DNA from 3 places in the Clostridioides sp. GD02367 genome. Region 3 is predicted to be linked to each of the others. Evidence: riboswitches for the same ligand, from Rfam matches in the RefSeq annotation. Region 3 holds a riboswitch; each other region holds the start of a gene.
What was found. Region 3 has a riboswitch for cyclic di-GMP ahead of flgB (flagellar basal body rod protein FlgB). Riboswitches for the same ligand answer to the same signal wherever they lie in the genome.
Positions count from the first base shown of each region.

Region 1: it holds a riboswitch for cyclic di-GMP, as region 3 does, so the genes downstream of both, Q3223_RS00590 (SrtB-anchored collagen-binding adhesin) here and flgB (flagellar basal body rod protein FlgB) in region 3, are expected to answer to the same signal.
Region 2: it holds a riboswitch for cyclic di-GMP, as region 3 does, so the genes downstream of both, Q3223_RS00410 (M60 family metallopeptidase) here and flgB (flagellar basal body rod protein FlgB) in region 3, are expected to answer to the same signal.

Region 1 is NZ_JBJODK010000001.1:149,318-156,273, reverse strand. It holds gene Q3223_RS00605 (polysaccharide deacetylase family protein) at 512-1,606, shown strand; gene Q3223_RS00600 (alpha/beta hydrolase family protein) at 1,684-3,303, shown strand; gene Q3223_RS00595 (cation diffusion facilitator family transporter) at 3,529-4,707, shown strand; cyclic di-GMP riboswitch class II at 4,833-4,918, shown strand; gene Q3223_RS00590 (SrtB-anchored collagen-binding adhesin) at 5,031-6,956, shown strand, end outside.
Region 2 is NZ_JBJODK010000001.1:109,391-116,346, forward strand. It holds gene Q3223_RS00410 (M60 family metallopeptidase) at 1-2,006, opposite strand, end outside; cyclic di-GMP riboswitch class I at 2,128-2,213, opposite strand; gene Q3223_RS00415 (cell wall-binding repeat-containing protein) at 2,433-3,836, opposite strand; gene Q3223_RS00420 (cell wall-binding repeat-containing protein) at 4,321-6,216, opposite strand; gene scfA (six-cysteine ranthipeptide SCIFF) at 6,570-6,713, opposite strand; gene Q3223_RS00430 (TIGR04086 family membrane protein) at 6,779-6,956, opposite strand, start outside.
Region 3 is NZ_JBJODK010000007.1:60,070-67,025, reverse strand. It holds gene rfbC (dTDP-4-dehydrorhamnose 3,5-epimerase) at 1-48, shown strand, start outside; gene Q3223_RS11275 (class I SAM-dependent methyltransferase) at 141-1,289, shown strand; gene rfbF (glucose-1-phosphate cytidylyltransferase) at 1,390-2,163, shown strand; gene Q3223_RS11265 (radical SAM protein) at 2,192-3,319, shown strand; cyclic di-GMP riboswitch class I at 3,502-3,592, shown strand; gene flgB (flagellar basal body rod protein FlgB) at 4,000-4,317, shown strand; gene flgC (flagellar basal body rod protein FlgC) at 4,325-4,729, shown strand; gene fliE (flagellar hook-basal body complex protein FliE) at 4,739-5,056, shown strand; gene fliF (flagellar basal-body MS-ring/collar protein FliF) at 5,081-6,631, shown strand; gene fliG (flagellar motor switch protein FliG) at 6,644-6,956, shown strand, end outside.

The sequences.
Region 1 (6,956 bases), on a different contig from region 3:
TGTGCATAGTGTATCATAAGGTTATAAATTATAAAAGCGAATGTTTATCATATAAAATATGATAAAATCAAATGGATGTGAGATATACATAGTATGGATATGAATATTCAAAAATATATGACATTTGTTAAGACTTCCAACACTTCCAGAGTTTGAGACTATTTTTTTAGAACAAGATAAATTATCAGAATAAAATATAAAAACAATTAGTTGAAAAAATACTTATAAAAAGATACTTATTCAGAATTTTAAATTAAAATATATTATAAATAAAAATCATATTATAAATAATACTTGGGAAAAATAATACCATAATTCTAAATAGTATGTACAAAACTTGATATAAATGTATTAACTTGTTTATAAATACAAATTTAGATTAATGTTACTATTAATATAGTGTATAGTGATAAACAAATTAAACATAATAAATAAAAAGAATGTAAGTAATAGACTTTTATTTTAATATAATAAGCTTTATTATTTATAATCATGTTGAAGGAGAAATATTATGAAAAATTTGTTTATAATATTATCTATAGTTATAATTATGTCCATCAGTAATTTTTCATATGCTTTTTATGATACAAATTTAGAATATGAAAAAAATAATTCAAAAATAAGTGAAAATACAAGTAAATATTATGAAGGTAAAATTGAACATGTATTTGTACATCCATTAATCGTATATCCAGAAATGGCATTTGATGGTGATTATGAATCTAAAACATTTTCTAAATGGTTTGTTACTACAAAAGAATTTAAAAAAATATTGGATAACTTATATCAAAGGAACTTTATACTTGTATCATACAAAGATGTATATGAGGAAAAAGAAGTTGGTGGTAAGAAGTTAACAGTAAGAAAAAAATTATTGTTACCAGAAGGAAAAAAACCAATTATTATATCTATAGATGATATAAATTATAATCAATATATGTTAGGTAATGGAATAACAGAAAAAATTGTCCTAGATAGAAATAATGAGTTAGCAGGATATATTAAAAAACCAAATGGTAAATATCTTATTAGTACAGAAACAGAAATGGTTCCTTTAATTGAAGATTTTGTAAAACTACATCCTGATTTTTCTCATAATAATGCAAAGGGAGTTTTAGCAGTAACTGGATTTGAAGGTATTTTGGGTTATAGAATTCAAAGAGATTATCCAAATAGAAATGAAGAATTAAAACAATGTAAGAGAGTAGTCTATAAGCTAAAAGAAAATGGATGGGAATTTGCTAGCCATAGTTATGGACACCCAAATCTCAAAAAAATTTCTCTAGAAAAGCTTAGAGATGATACTATTAAATGGGAAAGAGAAGTTCAATCAGTCGTTGGAAAAACAAAAATATATATACCTCCATATGGTGAGTTTCCTAATGAGTCATCTAAAGGGTTGGAGTATCTTCAGTCAAAAGGATTTACGATTTTTGCAGGTGTAGGTCCAATATCATATGAAAAAATTTATAAGGATAAAAATTTAGTTATTACTGATAGAAGAAACATAGATGGTATTACTCTACTAAATAAGAAAGAAAAATTTTTAGATTTATACAATGCAGATAAGGTTATAGATTATAATGCTAGAAAGGTTAATAAATAAGTATGAAGGTAGAAAGAAAGTTTACTAGAAATCTAATAAATAGTATTTAAACAGATATGATAGAAAGGAATAAATTTATGAAATCGAAAAAATGGATTAGTATGATTTTATCTATAGCAGTAATAAGTGCTCTTTTTGTAGGTTGTACAAGTAATTCTAATTCTAGTGTAGTTTCAAATGAAAAAATAACATATGAGATAAAGTCAACAAAAAATAATGACAACGAAATTGAATCTAATAAATTTAGTTTGGGAACATCAGAAATGGTTGTAAGGGGGAAGACCATACCTTTTAAGATAGAAGGTATAATATCAGCTCCTAAAGATATAAAAGAAAAAGCACCTATAGTGTTAATTTTTCATGGGCAACATGGAGATGGAGAAAATGATTTTGAAAATGGATTTAAATATCTTACTGAAGATTTAGCTAAAAATGGTATTATAGGGGTGTCTATTGATACTTCAGTAAACTATACTTTTCAGTATGGAGAACCTGTAGAAAATGAGAGAATAACATATCTGACTCAAGCTTATATAAAAGCTTTTCAAGATGCATATGATGGCAGTAAAAATGGATTTGGAATATATCTTAAAGACAAAGTTGATTTAGATAATATTGGCCTTATAGGTCATTCTGTAGCTGGTTCTGGGGTATTAAAAATAGCACAAGACCAAATACAAAAAGGATTTAAAGGGATAAAAGGAATTATATCACTTACACCAGCCTATAATAGTCCAATAGAGAAGTTTCCAGATGTACCAACAGCAATAATAGTATCAGAGTATGATGGAGATGTTATCCATAGTGGGGATGATGTTTTTTATGATATATCCTTGGATAAAAATAGAAAAAGTCCACTAGGACTAACTTATTTAGTAGGTGGAAATCACAATGCATATAACTCAGTTTTAGGAGAAAAAGAATTTTCTCCACCACGAGATACAGATGGCACTTATCCTGAAAAATTAGGAAAAGAAGAACATAGAGAGTTCTTTTCTAATTATGCAGTTGACTATATGAAATCTATTTTTGATTTTGATGATAGTGAATCTCCTATTTTTAGTAAAAATGGATTGCCATCTAAAATGTATGGGTATCAGACATTAAATAAAGTTAAATATAGCGGTTCTTTAGAATTATTCAACAAAAAGTCATTTGAAAATATAGACTCAAGTAATGTTGATACAAAAGAGTTAGTTGAGTCAGAACGATTAGATAAAGATACTGCAAAACTTTTTAGTAATATAAGCTCAAGTGAAAATTTAGATTTATTGCAAGTTGATTGGAAATCTAAAGATGGAAAAATAGAATTGCCCTTAAATAATAAAAATTTAAAAGATTATTCTGCATTAAAATTTAGATGGGCGTTAAATTCTCCTAGTGAGTTAAATAGTAAAGATAAAATAGTTTCATTTAAACTTAGCTTAGTCGATTCTAAAGGAAAAGAAAGTAGTGTAACTTTGGATAATGATAAAGTGTCTGCTATGAAGTATTTTGAGGGTAAAGCTGTGAGAGACGAATATGTAGAAGGTAAATTTATGGAGTTTTGGTCAAGGTATACTCCAATAAGTGATACAATAATACCTATTGATAAGTTTAAAAATATAGATTTATCTAATATAAAGGGTGTTAAAATTGAATTTGAAAATCCAGAAACAGGTTCGATTATGTTAAATAAAATAGTTGGTATAAAATAGTAATACAAGTCCTAGATGAAATTATAAAATATCTAGGACTAGTTTTATTAGAAGTCAATAATTTAATCTAAGAATACATTGCATCTATAATAAATGTATAAAATTAGTAATATCTTATTGATATATATGAACTTTTAAGAATTTTATAGACGAATTATGTTATCATAAATAAAGATATAAATTCTAAAATTTGTCAGTAAAACAGAAGACAAGGAGGTAAATTTTATGTTTTCAAAAATCCTGGTCAAAACATTTATCAAAGATAGTGAGAACGTTCAAAATAAAGATGTTAGAAATAAGTATGGATATGTAGCTGGAGTAGTGGGTATATTATCTAATTTACTTTTATTTGTAGTAAAGGTGTCTATAGGTATGCTTACATCAAGTATAGCTATAATGGCTGATGCATTTAACAATCTTTCTGATATGGCATCCTCAGCGATAACTATGATAGGTTTTAAATTAGCAAGTAAGCCAGCTGATAAAGAGCATCCTTTTGGACATGGAAGAATAGAATATTTATCGGCGTTAATTGTGGCGTTCATGGTAATGTTGGTAGGACTTCAATTTATAAAGTCGTCTGTGGAAAGGATAGTAAATCCAGTACCTATAAAATTTGAAGTAATACCACTTATACTTTTAATTGCATCTATAATGATTAAAATTTGGTTAAGTAAATTTAATAAATTTATGGGAAATAAAATTGACTCCTCAGCCTTAAAAGCAGTTTCACTTGATGCTTTAGGAGATGTATTTACATCGAGTTGCGTAGTTATATCATTTGTCATAGCTAGATTTACTAGTTTACCTATAGATGGATATGTTGGTATTGTAGTATCACTAGTAATACTTTATGCTGGATTTTCTCTTGTAAAAGATACTATAAATCCTCTTCTAGGAGAAGCACCAGATGAAGAAATGGTAAAATCTATTATAGAATCATTATTATCTTATGAACATATTATAGGTACACATGATTTAATAATTCATAACTATGGAGTTGGACGATGTATAGCATCTATACATGCAGAAATTCCATCAAATATAGATATAATGGAGATTCATGAAATTATAGATAATGCTGAGAGAGAAATATCTGAAAAATTAGATATGTATTTAGTAATTCATATGGACCCTATATGTCTCGAAGATGAAGAAGTTATGTCAGCAAAAAAAGAACTTGAAGAAATACTTAAGAAAAATAGTCTTGTAAAATCTATGCATGATTTCAGAATAGTTGGAAAGGGAAGTAAGAAAAATTTAGTGTTTGATATAGTAGTTAATCCTTCTGAATTCTCTAAGAATATGTCAGAGGAAGAATTAAAAGAAGATATAACTAAATTGGTTAAGGAGATGAATCCTGAATATAATTGTGTAATTGTTGTAGATAAGGATTTTATTTAATGATTAATTAAAATTATTGTAAGGAAAAAAATGTAAAATATATAGACAGGAAGATGTTGGCATAATATAATATAGATATGTAATTGTATCTAGTATGAATATAGCAATTTTAATTGTTTTTTATAAAATATTATAGAGATGTTGATGTATGTTCTATCATTGGGCACCTTATGGACATACTGAGTCAGTGGTGCAACCGGCTATGGATATAAATTTATTTATTTTCATGGCTTTTTTTATATAATTTTTTGCTTAGAATTAATTTTAATGGGATATAAATAGAAGTTTATAAATTATAGATAGCGTAGAGGGGAGAAATCTATATGGGGAAGAAGAATAAAAAGGCATTATTAATAAGTTTAATTATGATTTTAAGTATGGTAGTATCTACAATCTATCCAACCTTATCTTATGCTTCAGAATTAGGAGATAACAGTCAGATTCAAAATAATTCAACTAGTTCATCAAGTGGAGAAGAGAAGCCATCAGATAACAAAAAACCAGAGCAGACTCCAGAAGGAGAGAAGCCATCAGACAACAAAAAACCAGAGCAGACTCCAGAAGAGGAGAAGCCATCAGACAACAAAAAACCAGAGCAGACTCCAGAAGAGGAGAAGCCATCAGACAACAAAAAACCAGAGCAGATTCCAGAAGAGGAGAAGCCATCAGACAACAAAAAACCAGAACAGACTCCAGAAGGAGAGAAGCCATCAGATAACAAAAAACCAGAGCAGACTCCAGAAGAGGAAAAGCCACTAGATAATAAAAATATAGAGCAGACTCCAAAAGAAGAAAAGCTGCTAGAAGATGAGAATTTGCTGAAAACGTTAGAAGAAGAACTTAATGAAGAGAATGAAGATTATGGATTTATTATAAAAATTAATAATAGTACAATAGAAACTGAATCAATGAAAAAGATATCATTTAATTTAACTTATACTCCAACATCAAAGGGAATACAAGCAGGTGATTCAATAACTTTCAAGGTGCCAGATGTATTTAATAAAGTTAATTTAGATTATACAAGTGAATGTTTCGACAAAACAGAAAGTAATGGAGAATATACACTTACATTTAGAGAACTTCCTAATGGTCAAAGTGTAATGCAAGGAAAAATAGGTCTAGAAGCATACGTTAAAAGGGTTGATGAAGAGACAAATACAAAAATTCATATTGAGACTACTGGAAAAATAGAAAGTGGAAGTGGAGATGTGGATGTAGAAATAAAGCCTGGAGATAAAGGCGAGGAAGAAGAGTCTAAAGGAACACTTAAGAAACTTGTTGAAGGAAAAAAATCAACTACAGTATTTATGCCAGTTAAAAATAAAGATATAAATTATAGCATACTAGTAAATGAGAAACAGGAAGAATTGAAAGATATTACTTTGTATGATGAGCTTCCTGAAGGATTGACACTAGTAAATGATTCTGTAAGTGTAGTAACAAGTGATGGGAAAGAAGTAAGTGATTTTAATATTGAACAAAGTGCAAATTCTATATCAGTTAATTTTGGAAATATAGATAAAGCATATACTGTTAAATACAAAGCTAGAATTAGTGATGAAAATGCAAAACATGATAATAAATATAAAAATGTAGCTAGGATAGAATCTGATGGTAAGAAGGTACAAGAAGATGATGCTACTGTAAGTATCTTTGATAGAGGTAGCGATTATCTTTTGACTAAAGGGCATTCAGGAGTAACAAATATTACTCAAGTTGGCCAAGTAATAAACTATCAGATTTCAGTAAATGATGATAAGTCGCCAATAAGTAATGTTGTTATAACAGATAATATACCAGAGGGTATGAGATTAACTACAGCAGGAGAAGCTGGACATGATTTTAGAGTAGTAGAAATTCCAATGAATGGTAACTGGACTCCTTGGAGTAAAGAAAAAATCGCAAACAATATTTCATATAAAATAGAAGAGAAAAGAAATGAAAGCGGTCAAGTAGATAAAGTTATAACTGGATTTACGATTAATCTTAGTAAAGAAGAAGTAGAATCAAAGTTTTATATAGCTTATACATTAAAGGTTATTAGTATTGAAGATAGTTATACAAATAGAGCTGTTCTTGATGCAAATAACAGTCAAGTTGATAAAAGCGATGAGATAAGTTTTAAGAAAAACTCTGGATTAATAAGTGCAAAAAAAGAAGTTGATAAAAAAGTTTTAAATAACAATGATAGTCAAATTGTTAAATACAAAATAAATATGTCAACTTATGGAGTTTATGATGCAGGG
Region 2 (6,956 bases), on a different contig from region 3:
ATAAGCTTATCATTGTATTTTATCCAAGAACCATTAGAACCTTTTTCTCTGTAATATAAGTCAAAATCTTTAGCTTGTTTATGATTTTTCCAACTTACATCAAGAGCTTTAAATCTTCCTTTAATACTTATACCTTCTGGTGGCTCTGGTCTTGTATCTGGAACAACTTGAAACTCTATTATACTGTCTGGGCTAAATTGTATAGGCTTATAGTTTGAGTCCACATTTTCTGGTACTCCATCTAAATTCTCTGATGTTGCATCTTTGTATCCACTAGACCAATCGCCATTTAAAGACTGTATGCTAACTCTATATAGACCATACGCATCTATATCTCTAACCTCTATAGAATTTTTACTAGTTTGTAATTTTTTAGTTGATAATACTTTTCCTTTACTATCAATTGTATCTAATATAAGTTCATATGCAGACACATTCACTTCATTGTTCCAATAAAAAGATACCTTTTCATTTCCAACAGCAGTACTAGTTGCTATTTTATTAATTTTAGGTATATTCATATCTGGCTTTGGTATTTCTTTATAAACATTATTTAAAAATTCAACTTTAGATATTTCTGCAAGATTTCTATCATTAGCTGTTGTAGCTGTTATTTTTATAGTTATCTTTTTCACTGCTACTTGTTTCCCAAGATTTATCACTATATCGCTATTTTGAACATCTGCATATGTTTCTAAAGCTGACCTACTATATGTAGCTGTCGTAGAGTTGTCATCTTTACTAATATTATTATCTTCTTTTGGTGTATCTTTGTCTAAATCAGATTTATCAGTTGATGAACTTTCTTTATCATTACTTTCCTTATTATTGTTTTCTTGTTCATTTGTATTAGAATTTGATTCTTCTTTATCATTCTTTTCTTCCTGAGTATTATCTGAGTTATTATCAGATTGCTCAGTATTTTCTTCTTTATTATTTACTTCTTCTTGTTGTTCCTCTTTTAAAGTTTTTACATACTCTTTGTTTTCATAAGGAATCTCTTGAACATTACCATCTTTATCTGTAACCTCAACTATTCCTTTTGCTGGAGCACTCCCTTCAGGAGCTTTAATATTTATAACTTCCATATCAAGAGCTTCTGATAAAGCTATATCCATTACTGCTGGTTTTTCTTCTGATATCTTATCCTCTTTATTTGCTGGAGATATTGTAACTCCACTACTTTCTCCACTAAATAAATCTTCTACAGTACCTTGAATATCTGTATCAGTATTTTTTTCTAATATTACTTTGCTTGTATCTACTATAGGATTGGTAGGTACTATACTTTCTAGACTATTTGCATTTTCATTTTGTCCTAGATTTTTATGTACATAGTCTAGGTCAGCAATATCTACCTTTCCATCTCTATTTAAATCATATTCTTTTTTATTTGAATCTATATTTTCTAGAACTTCATTATAATCATTTTTATCTACTTTGCCGTCTCCATTTACATCACCCATTAAGAATAGTTCATAGTTTAAAGGTTTATTTTTATTATCTACACTTGCTCTATTACTTAATAAAACCCTTTGAGAATAATTTGATATATCAATATCTTTAACTTCTTTACTCTTAAATCCACTTCCAGAGACTTCTACCTTGTATTTTCCAACAGGTAAATTGCTGAACATAATATTATAATATGATATATTTTCATCTTTATCTTTTACTTCACTTCTATTGGCAGATAATTTTTTGATAGTATAGTCTATAGTATCTGTTCCTATATTTATACTTCCTAAATTTTTACCTCCAAGTTTTATTATCCCACTATTATTATTACCATCTTTTAATTGTAGCTGTATATCAGTTATACTTTCTGATTCATTATTTTTGATTGGAAGTGAAAAATTTAAATCCACTTCTAGATTCCCCTTTAGCTTTTCTGTAACTGATTTTTCAACTGCTCTTAGTTTTCCCTCTAATATAGGCTCTGCAAAAACATTCAATGGTGCACTACACATAGATACTGCTAGTACACAAGATATTGCCTTTTTCATGAAATAACAATCCTCCCTCAATAAATCTTTAATTTTCCATGAATTTAAATGCTATAGTTTCAGACAATAAAAAAAGACACTCAAAGAGAATCTTTATTATGAATAAAAAGAATTTGCTCTTTTTAGCAACTGGCTGATATGGCTTTATAAGCTTTAATCCCTATAGTTTTGCGTCATTAGATTTCCCTAATTTTGCCATTTAATTTTCAATGCTTTTATACCCATTTTATACTATATTTAAACTTTTTAATACAAATTTTTTATGTTAAAATCCAAAAAAAGAATATTTATATTATTATGTTAATATAAATATTCTTTCTCATTATAAATACATTACTTATACGTTATTTTCTAATTATTATCTTATTACATATTTCCAGCACTTATATATTATTCTTATCAAAATATCTAAATCTTGGTAAATACTTATTCTTTATATCTTCCATAAAACTCATGTGTTGCATATATAGTCTTATCACCTGTCATAGTTAATCCAAATCCCATTATCTCATATCCCTTATGCAACATATTTGTACCTTCCTCAGGATTGGTCTTCCACTCATTAAAAATAAAGTTTCCTATATCATCTGCATCCCTATTTGTATATACAGGCTTATCTTGGATTTTATACTTAATTATATTTTCCCCTTGAACAGAAATGTATCCAGGCTTAATCTCACTCCAATCTAAGTATTTCAAAAAAGTAGAATACGAATTTTTACCATTTATAGTATGAGATAAAGTCTTTTTATTTGCCATTAAATTAGACCAGTCATTTGCTAAACCTTCTAATCTACTTGCTACAGATAACTCTCTTACTCCATTTTCTTTTCTGTATTGTTTTGTAAGAGCATATATTTTTCCCTTTATTCTGTCCTTAAATACTTTATCATTTGGATTATAGTATAATCCTTGTTGATTTGGAGAGGCTTGATTTATACATTGCTTGATGACATTCTGATTTATTCCTCCTAGTACAGTTAATTTATCTGCACCACTTAAAATACTCTTATTGCTACCATTTTCAACTAAAACCACAGGTGCATTTTTTGCTATTGTAGAAGCTACCAATGCATCAGTTAGTTGCATACCTTTACTTAAATAAAATTCTTTACTGTCTTTATAAAATTCTTGTATAACTCTTTTATTTGTGTCAAATCTATCCGTTCCACCCAATCTAACAGAATTTGTACTTTTAACCAGTTCATCACTTATTATCTCACTAGAACCAAGTGCATAACTCTTTAATCCTGTTGTATCAAATCCTACACTGCTTCCATCTGTAAGTATTATAGGTACTCCATCTCTTGCTGCTACTGGTGATGCACTTATTGCATCTGCTTCTCCTGTGATTCCATTAGCTATAATTACTTTATCGATTGGTTTAATTTCTTTGATTTTCTCAGCTATCTTTACACTTGTATCAAATCTATTTTCACCAAATATTCTCTCTACAACCTTATTTTTAGATATCAATTGATTTTCTATACCTTTACTGATAGTTGATTCTGAACCTATTATATATACATTCTTTGCTTTATTTAATCTTTCCATTGTAGTATTTGGGATTTGATTTTGTTTTGTCATTAAAATAGGCGCGTTTAATGCTCCTGCTAAACCACTTGCGCTCAAGCCATCTGACAAGCTATTATCCGAATTGATTAGTATTGCTGTATTATAGTTTTGTTTGTCTGCTATTTTTGCTGCTGTCTCATATCTGTCAATTCCTTTTATTTGTTCAACTGATGTGAGTGCATTTACTCTAGGAGTATTTACCATTACTAAAAATAGTGTAAGTCCTATAGCAAATATCTTTCTACTATTCTTCATATTTTTTTACCCCCAATATTAGTTTTTATAATTTTGTTATATTGATTTTACTTAGACTTAATAAAAAGTTACAATTTTGTTACCATATTTTATATATGATACCATAGTTATCCATCTAACTCAAACAATATAATTAAAGTTTTTATTATTCATAAATTCAAAACATTATAACTTATTTTCTTTAATTAAGTGATAGGCTCAAAAGTTTTATTAAGTTATACACTTAAAACAATATAGTTTAATAAGTATTTATTTTCTATAACCTTTCTTATATATAAAGTTTTTTAAATAAATATCTTAAGATAACATCTACCACAAGATATAATAATCAAAAACAATAAAAAGATGGTATCCTAACTTATTTTAAGATACCATCTTTTCATTATTTCTATTTTAATTGTTTATACTTATTTATTATCTATATTATATCTTACTTAGCTAAACATTATCTAAATAAACTTACAAATTTAAATTTTATATGCTATTAGTTTCTAGTAAATAAGTTTATTTTTTCTGCTATTTTCTCAATAGCATTTTTAGCTATTCCTTCACCTATTTGTACTAACTTAGTAGCATTCTTAAGTCTTAATTCAACTACTTCTTCTTGTGACTTAGAAAGTTCTTCTGTAGTTAATATTATTGGTGCCTTTGCACTAGCTGCAAGTGGTGCTGCTGTAAGTGCATCAACTAATTGTCCATTTCCACCTACATAACCATCTTTTGCAACATATGCTTTAGTTGCTCCTGCATAGTACTTGTTGATTACTTTAGCATTAGTGTCTTTTCTGTTTTCTCCTGCTAATCTTTCAACTTTATTATTTAAATCTATTTCAACTAATTTGTTTTCAACGTCTTTTGATACAGAGTTCTCTCCACCAACTATTTCTAATTCTTTTCCATTTAATAACTTCTCAGCTTTAGCATCCAATTCGTTACCTGTAACTATTATTGGAGCACCAAATTGAGCAGCTCTAGCAGATATACTCATAGCATCTGCTTCTCCATTTCCACCTACTACGAAAGCAGTTTTAAATGTATCTTTTAATTGTTTTGCTATTTCTAAAGAAGTCTCAAATCTATCTTCTCCAGAAACTCTTTCAACTTTACTTACACCTAACTTAGCAAGTTTTTCTTCAGTTTCTTTTGATATTTTAGATTCTCCACCTACTATATATATCTTCTTAGAAGATAAGTTGCTTCCAAGTACTCTTAATATCTCAGCTTCTATTTCTGATGGTAATGAATCTTTCTTTGATAATAGTATTGGTGCATTTTTTTGAGATGCAAGTGGTGCTGATGCCAATCCATCAACTATAGCATCTTCTCCAACTAAGATTATTGCTTCGGCTGCTCCATCATTAAATCTCTCTTTACTAACCTCTACTGCTGTTGTAAATCTTGAATCTCCAGATAAAACTTCTACCTTTAATTCTTTTCCATCTTTAACATCAGTTAATACTTTGTGTAAATCTCTTACTAACTTATGATTTTTACTTGATATACTTATTGTTTCTGGCTTTTCATTTGTCTTGCTTAAAATCATATCAAAGCTTGATTTTTCTGGCTTATCTTTATCATCACTATCTTCTTGCTCTTGAGTAAGTATAGCTACATTTTCAAATGTTAAAGAATATCCATTTTTAACTTTATTAACTATTTCTCTTCCTGATGTAGTCAATCTAACTCCATCGAATAAATCTTCTGCTGATACATCTTGTAAATCTGCATTTTTAACTGTTATTGTATGTAATTCTTTTGATTCTATATCACTATATTTCTTTTCATAGCCTTCAAAAGTACTTTCTTCTGATATTATTTGTTTTGAGAAATCTAAGTGTTGGTCTCCCACATTTATAGTAATAACATTTTTTGAATCTTTTGCTCTTTTTACTTCAACTGAGCTTGTAGATTTTATTGTTGCTGTTAATTTACTATCAGAATCTTCTGCTAAAGTTGCATTGAAAGCATTAACTGCATCTACTATTTCTTGGGCTGTTTTGTAGTTTTCGATTTTATAGTCAACTACTTTTCCACCTAGAGTTTGATGACCTTTGTCTTGTATTGTAACTTTTAAACTTTGTCCTTCTACTAATGCGTTTATTTTGTTTTGTAATTGAGTTGCATTAGTTAAAGTTACATTGTCTACTTTTATATCATAAACTCTGTCATTTACATTTGCTCCTGCTTTTGTCTCTTCAAACTTAATTTCTAATGCTTTTCTAACTTCTTCAATTAATTTAGTAGAATCTTTCGCACTTACTGTGTAACTTTTATCAACATTTTCTGACACAGTGTTATCTGCGAATATTGGTGCTGCTGCACTCATAACTGTGGCTCCTGCCATTACTATTGCCATACTTCTCTTCTTGTTGCTCAACATATTTATGTCCTCCGAATATTGTTTTTTAATTTTTTTATATTCGTATTTCCCACATATAAATAATATTATATATAATATTATTTATCAATACATTTTATAAGTTTACATAATTTACTAGTATAAGTTTTAAAATAATTGTATAAAAATCCGTATTTTAAGCACATTATCATATCAATTTTTACTAACTAATCCTCTTTATTTAAATTAAATATACATCACTAATTTAAACTATTTTACAAAGTTTAAGACTACTATTTATTATAAGACGTATTGTAAAACAAAAGAGGATACCTCTCAATGATAATAGAATCATTTTGAAGTATCCTCTTGAAAATAACTAAGTCAATAATTTTCTATCTTTCACACTCTTGATTTGCAACTGTACAAGAAGTTTTACAAGCTGATTGACAAGAAGTTTGACACTCTCCACATCCACCTTTTGCAGCACTTTGCTTTAAAGTAGCTTGAGATAAAGTTTTTACATGTTTATTTTCCATTTTCAACGCCTCCATTTCTAATTGTTTCCTATTGATTATATCATAAAACTACTCTAATATAAACTCTATTTAAAGTTGACACCCAATACGCCTCCAATACCTCCCGCTGCTGATATTAACAATAACTTATAAATCATTACTACTTCAAACACAAACTTTTCTTGTGCTAAAAACACAGTTAAAAAAATACATACTATGTACAAAAGTCCAACCAAAAGTCCATATATAAGACCTTTTTCTTTC
Region 3 (6,956 bases):
GATAATAAACTTCCAACATTTGCTGAATATATTACGTTATCTAATTAATAAATAATGTGGTTTTAAATGAATATGGAAGATAATCATAAATAAGTATAATAATCTAGATAGTATACAAAATTTTAGTGGGGTAAATTTTTATGAGATGTCCTATATGTGGTTCAGAAAATATTAATATTTTTCTTAGTAGAAAAAATGTTCCTATACATCAAAATTTTATATTTGACAATAGAGACATTGCTATAAATGATATAACAGGTGATTTAATACTAGGTTTATGTAGTTATTGTGAGTTTATTTTTAATACTAGTTTTGATTCAAATAAAGTACAATATGATGATTTTTATGATAATACACAGTATAATTCATTTAGATTTCAAAGTCATATTAATGAAATAATATCATATCTAATTAAAGAATATAATTTAAGTGAAAAAGTAGCTATAGAAGTTGGATGTGGAAAAGGAGAATTTCTCAAAACTTTTATAGAAATATCTAAAGGAAAAGGCTATGGATTTGACCCAAGTTATGTAGGAGAAACTGTCATGTTAGATGGGAACTTAATGTTTGAAAAAAAATATTATGATGATACATGCACATATATATCTGCAGATTGTGTTTTTATCAGACATGTCATAGAGCATATACAAAACCCTAAAGATATAATGAAATCAATCAAGAAAGCGCTAGTAAACTCTCCAAACTCTATAGTTTATATTGAAACACCATGTGTAGAGTGGATACTAAGAAATAATATACTGTATGACTTTTTTTATGAGCATTGTTCATATTTTAATAAAAAATCCCTAAATTTGTTATTACAGGAATGTGGATTTGATATATTAGAGATAAACTATACCTTTGAAGGACAATACTTATATGCTATATGCAAGGTAAGAGGCGAGAATATAAAAAATGATATTTTAAATATAGCTATTGATTATGCTGAAAATATAAGAATACAGGTGGAGAGATGGAAACATTACTTAGAATCAGAAAAAAGTAAGGTAGCAATATGGGGCGCGGGAGCTAAGGGAGTTACATTTTTGAATAACATAGATCCACAACATAAATTTATTGATTGTGTTATTGATATAAATGAAAATAAGCAACATAAATTTATACCAGGAACTGGACATGAAATAGTTTCTTTTAAAGATATATGTATGAGAAAGATAGATAAGATTATAGTAATGAATTGGAATTATGAGGATGAAATAAAGACTTTATTAGATAAACATAAGATTAAAGTAAGTCTAATAAATGGAGAACAAAAATATAAGTTTTAACATTATCCTAGAGAAATTCTATTTATCTATGATATATATCTGTAATAAAAAATTCTATTCTTAAATTTTTATATATTATAATTAAGTGAGGCATTTTAATATGAAAGTAGTTATTTTAGCAGGAGGATATGGTAGTAGACTTGGAGATATTACTAGTATAGTTCCCAAACCTATGGTTGAAATAGGAGGGAAGCCGATATTATGGCATATAATGAAAATATATTCGTATTATGGAGTAAAAGAATTTATCATATGTCTTGGCTACAAAGCAAATGTTATAAAAGATTATTTTTTACATTATGATAGTAGAAATAATGATTTTACAATTAATATAGGAAGTAATTCAATAGAATTTCATAATAATCATGATGAAAGTGAATGGAAAGTAACATTAGTTGATACAGGTATAGAATCTCAAAAAGGAGCACGATTAAAGAAAATAGAGAGATATCTTGAAGAAGATATAAATTTATTAACATATGGAGATGGGCTAGCAAATATAAATATAAATAAATTAATACATTTTCATAATAAAGTTGGAAAGTTGCTTACAATATCTGGAGTAAGACCTCCTGCTAGATTTGGTGAACTTATCGCAGAGGGAGATGTACTTAAATCATTTGAAGAAAAATCACAAACATCAAAGGGATTAATAAATGGTGGATATATGGTATTTAATAAAGAACTATTAAAATATCTTACAGAAAATGATGAGTGTGATTTGGAGTATGGATTATTTGAAAATCTAGCTAAAAATGGAGAAATAGCAGTTTACAAGCATGAAGGTCTGTGGGCATGTATGGATAATGAAAGAGATATGAACAATCTTAATTCTCTTTGGAAAGAAAATAAAGCTTTTTGGAAGATATGGTAAAATACATAGAAATAAGAGGTATATCAATATGAGTATATTGAGAGCTAAAACAATTGATTTAAAACAAACAAACTCTTTAACAGAGTTACAGAAAAAGAATAGCAATTTGAATGAAAGCGAGGCATATAATCAGGCTATCAATCTAGAAGCTAAACCTAGAAGGTTAGTATTTGAACTTACGAATGCTTGTAATTTAAATTGTATTATGTGTGGAAGAAATTCAGCAGAGTTCAAAGCAACAGTTTTTGATTTTAAATGGACTGAAAAATTTGAGAATATATTAAATGAAGTAGAGGAAGTAACTTTAATGGGATGGGGAGAACCAACAGTACATCCAAATTTCGTTGATTTCTTATATTGGGCAAAGAAAAATGGTCTTAGAAAATATTTTTGTACAAATGGTATGAAATTGGATAAACTATTTGATGATATCTTCAATACAGAAACTGACATTATAGCTATAAGTCTAGATGGGGCGTCTAAAGAGATTAATGACAATATAAGATCAGGGGCTGATTTTAATCATATAATAAAAAATATTAAACATATAGCAGATGAGAAGATTAAAAGAGGGATAAATTGGCCACATATGAATTTTGTTTTTACAGCAATGAAGTCTAATTTGTATGAGATACCCAAAATGGTTGAATTAGCTAAAAGGGTAGGTTTACAAGAGCTTAAGGTGGTATATCTAACTGTGTTTGATGAAAATATGCATGATGAGAGTTTATATGATTGCCAAGATGAGGTTAAAAAGGTATTTGAAGAAGCAGAGGTTTTAGCAGATGAGTTAAATATTATTCTTAAGTTACCTCATATACAAGGTGAAGATAGTGCATGTGAAAAACTACATAAGGATTGTTTTACAACATGGAGAGACTTTTTCTTAGGTTCAGATGGATTTGTACGTTCATGTATGTCTACACCTATAAAGTTGTTTCATATTGACAGATATAAAACTTTTGAAGAAATGTGGAATTCTTTGGAATATAAAGACTGCAGAAGAAATATTAATAGTATAAATATGAATGATTCATGTAAGGTATGTTATCAATCTTCATTTGCTAATTGGAATAAAAGGTCTTCTTTTATACAAATAGGAAATAAATTCTCTCCTGAATGGGATAAAGAAGAATCTAACTTGATTACATTATAGACATTTATATAAAAAATAAAAACAGCTTAGAATAAGTATTTTAAGCTGTTTTTATTTTTTATAATAACAAGTTTTTAATTTATACTAGATATTTAGCTATAAATATCGAATATTAATTGAAATATTAAAAATATAAGTAAAAAATGTTTAAAAAAATTGTTATTTATTGTATACTTAAATTAAAACTAAATAGGCAAAACTAGAGAAATTTAGTGACGCAAAGCTATAGGGGCTAAGGTTTGTATATACAAACTATGCTAGCCAGTTGCCAAAAAGAGTCCTAAGTATATTTGTATACTTAGGATTAGTCGAAGTGACTGCTTTTTTGGCGGTCATTTTATTATGGAAAAATTACTTTATTACAGTAGAAAGTACATATAATAACATATTTTACCAATTATAACAAAAAATAAAGAAAAACTGTCTGAAAAAGTTGCTATTTTACAAAAAATGACTTCTTTGTTCATTTAAATCTATTACAATTCTATTACATTAATATAATAATGTATCATTTTAGTAAGAAATCTAATTTAAGTTCAATTAACTCCAATGAAAATAAAAAAAAATTTTAATATGTATTTAATTTTTTCTTCATAAAGTTACCTTTTTTTGTAATATAGCAACTTCATTTTTTTAATCATTAAATATAGCAAATAAATATATTTTGAGGAGGGGTGAGTATGAATACATATGACATTATAAAAATGGGACTAGATGCAACTAATCTAAGAAGTCAAACAATAGCAAATAATATAGCAAATATAAATACTGAAGGTTACAAAAAACATTATGTAACTTTTGAAGAAACATTAAATGATGCCATGCCAAAAATAGAAGAAAAAACAGACAATTCAAAAGGTTTAAGAGTAGATGGCAATAATGTGGATATAGAAGAAGAAAAAGTAAAGCAAGCAATGACAACGTTGCAATATAATGCTTTAATAGGTTTTGCAAATGGCAAAATTGCAATGACTAAATCAATAATAACTGGGAGGTAACTAGAAGATGAGTGTGTTCAGTGGAATGGAGATATCTGCTAGTGGATTAACAGCAGAAAGTTTGAAAATGGATATCATATCATCAAATGTAGCTAATATAAATGCTACAAGAGGTCCAAATGGAGAAGCATATAGGAGAAAAATTGTTTCCTTTGAAGAAAACTATGATAATAAATTAGGTATGTTAGGAGTAAAAGTCACATCTGTTGAAGATGACAAATCACCTCTTAAAGAAGTATATGACCCATCTCATCCAGATGCGAAACCAAATGGATATGTAGAATATCCAAATGTAAATATATTGGTTGAAATGACAGATTTAATAACAGCTTCAAGAGCATATGATTCTAACGTAGACACACTGAATGCTCAGAAATCTATGATATCGAAAGCTTTGGAAATAGGAAAGTAGGGATAAATTATGCCAATTACACAAATCAACAATTTAATGCAAGGTGCAAAGTTAGATAATTTGATTGGAGAAACAAAACCATTAAACCTTAATAATAAAGAAGAAAAAAAGAATTTCGAAGATGTAATAATAGATACTATAGACAAAGTTAATTTTCAACAAGTGACAGCGGATAATATGAAAGAAAAATTTATAAAAGGCGAAGATATTTCTATGCATGAAGTTATGTTAAAAGGTCAAGAAGCACAACTATCTATGCAATATCTGATAGAAGTTAGAAACAAGATTCATGATGCATATCAAGAAATGAATAAAGTACAAATTTAGCCTTTTGAACAGGAGTAATAATCAATGATAGCCAGTTTTAAAAATAAGATTAAGGAGCAAGTTGCTAAATCTAGGACAAAAATAGGTTCTTTAAAAAAAGGAACTAAGATAGCATTAGGTATAGGGATTGTTGCTATATGTTTAGCGCTAGTATTTACAGCAATATCTGCAAGTAAAAATAAGTATGCAGTCTTATTTTCAGAACTAGATGTTCAAGATGCTGCAGATATATCAGCAGAATTAGAGTCTAGAAAGATAGATACTAAGGTAAAGGGAAGTACAATTTATGTTCCTAGAACAGAAGTCGATAAGTTGAGGCTGGAGCTAGCTCCAAGTCTTACAGGTGGTTCTAAAGGATTTGCATTAATGGATGATAGTTCGTCTATAGGACTTACTGATGAGGAGTTTCAAATTAAGAAGCAACGAATCATACAAGGTGAAATAGAAAAAACAATCAAGAGTTTTCCACAAGTGGAAGATACTAGAGTACATATAACATTTGGAGAGTCATCAGTGTTTGAGAAAGAAGCAGTTCCAGGAAGTGCAGCAGTTTACTTAATGTTAAAGCCAGGAACAACTTTAGAAAAAAATCAAATAAAATCTGTTATGGCACTTGTATCAGGAAGTGTTACAAATATACCAGAGAAAAATGTTCAAGTTATTGATAATAAGATGAATCTATTATCAGAAGGTATCTTAGATGATGAAGAAGTTGATGAAAATAATCAACCTATAAATGGTGGTATTAGTGTTGATAAAAATAAGGCATCTGAACAAGCATTGAATAAACAATTAGAAAAGTCTATTTTGGAAATGCTAGAGCCAATATTTGGTACAGGAAAAGTAAAAGCTACAGTAAATGCAGATTTAAGTTTTGATACAGCTGAAAAAACTGAAATAAAGATTGACCCTGATAAAGTTGCAATAAAAGAAACAAGGTCAAAAAATTCATCTAAATCTGCTACAAATAATGTCCAAGGCGTAGATGCTAATATGAATAATCAAGGAAATAAAAATGGTACTAACACAGAAGATAGTTTGGATGAGAGTTTTGAATATGAGACAGGTAAGATTGAAACTCATACTATAATTGCACCAGGAGAACTTAGAAGATTGACAGCTTCTGTCGCTATAGACGGAAAAATAGCTAAAGGAGTTCAAGCTGATGTGGAAGATATAGTTAATAATGCTATAGGCATGGATGGAGCAAGGGGAGATACTCTTAGTGTTGTTTCAATGGTCTTTGACCCTAAAGGAAAGGCTGAAGCTAAACAAGAACTGGAAGAGATTAAAAAAGAAGGCTTCAAAACTAATATAATAAAGGCAGTTATTGGAGTAGTGGCAGTTATTGCAGTAGGTGCTATTGGATACTTAATATATAAGAAGAGAAGTGAACAAGAAGATATGGATTATGAGGATGAAGTTTATAGTGCTAGTTCTAGTACTGTTGATAAGAAAGATAATCCTCTATTAGGGGATGACCCAGAATTGACATTAGAAGAAGCTGTTAAAATGTATGCAGAAGAAAAACCAGACCAAGTAACAGAAATAATAAAGACTTGGTTAAATGAGTAAGGGGGATAGAATGTGTCCACAGAAATTACGAATGTTAGTGCATTTGACTTAAGTGATATAAGTGAAAATGAGAAGAGTGAGAAAGTAGAAGGTGAGGGTTTAAAAAAAGCTGCTGTGCTTTTAATGACATTAGGACCAACTGTGTCTAGTGATATAATAAAAAGCCTTCCAGATAAACAGGTTCAAAAAATAGGTTTGGAAATTGCAAATATTTCTTCAATAGCTTCAAAAGAAAGAAGAGAAATATTAAAAGAGTTTGTAGAAATAAATAAAGCAAAAGATTATGTTATAGAAGGTGGGCTGGAATATGCAAGAGAACTGCTAA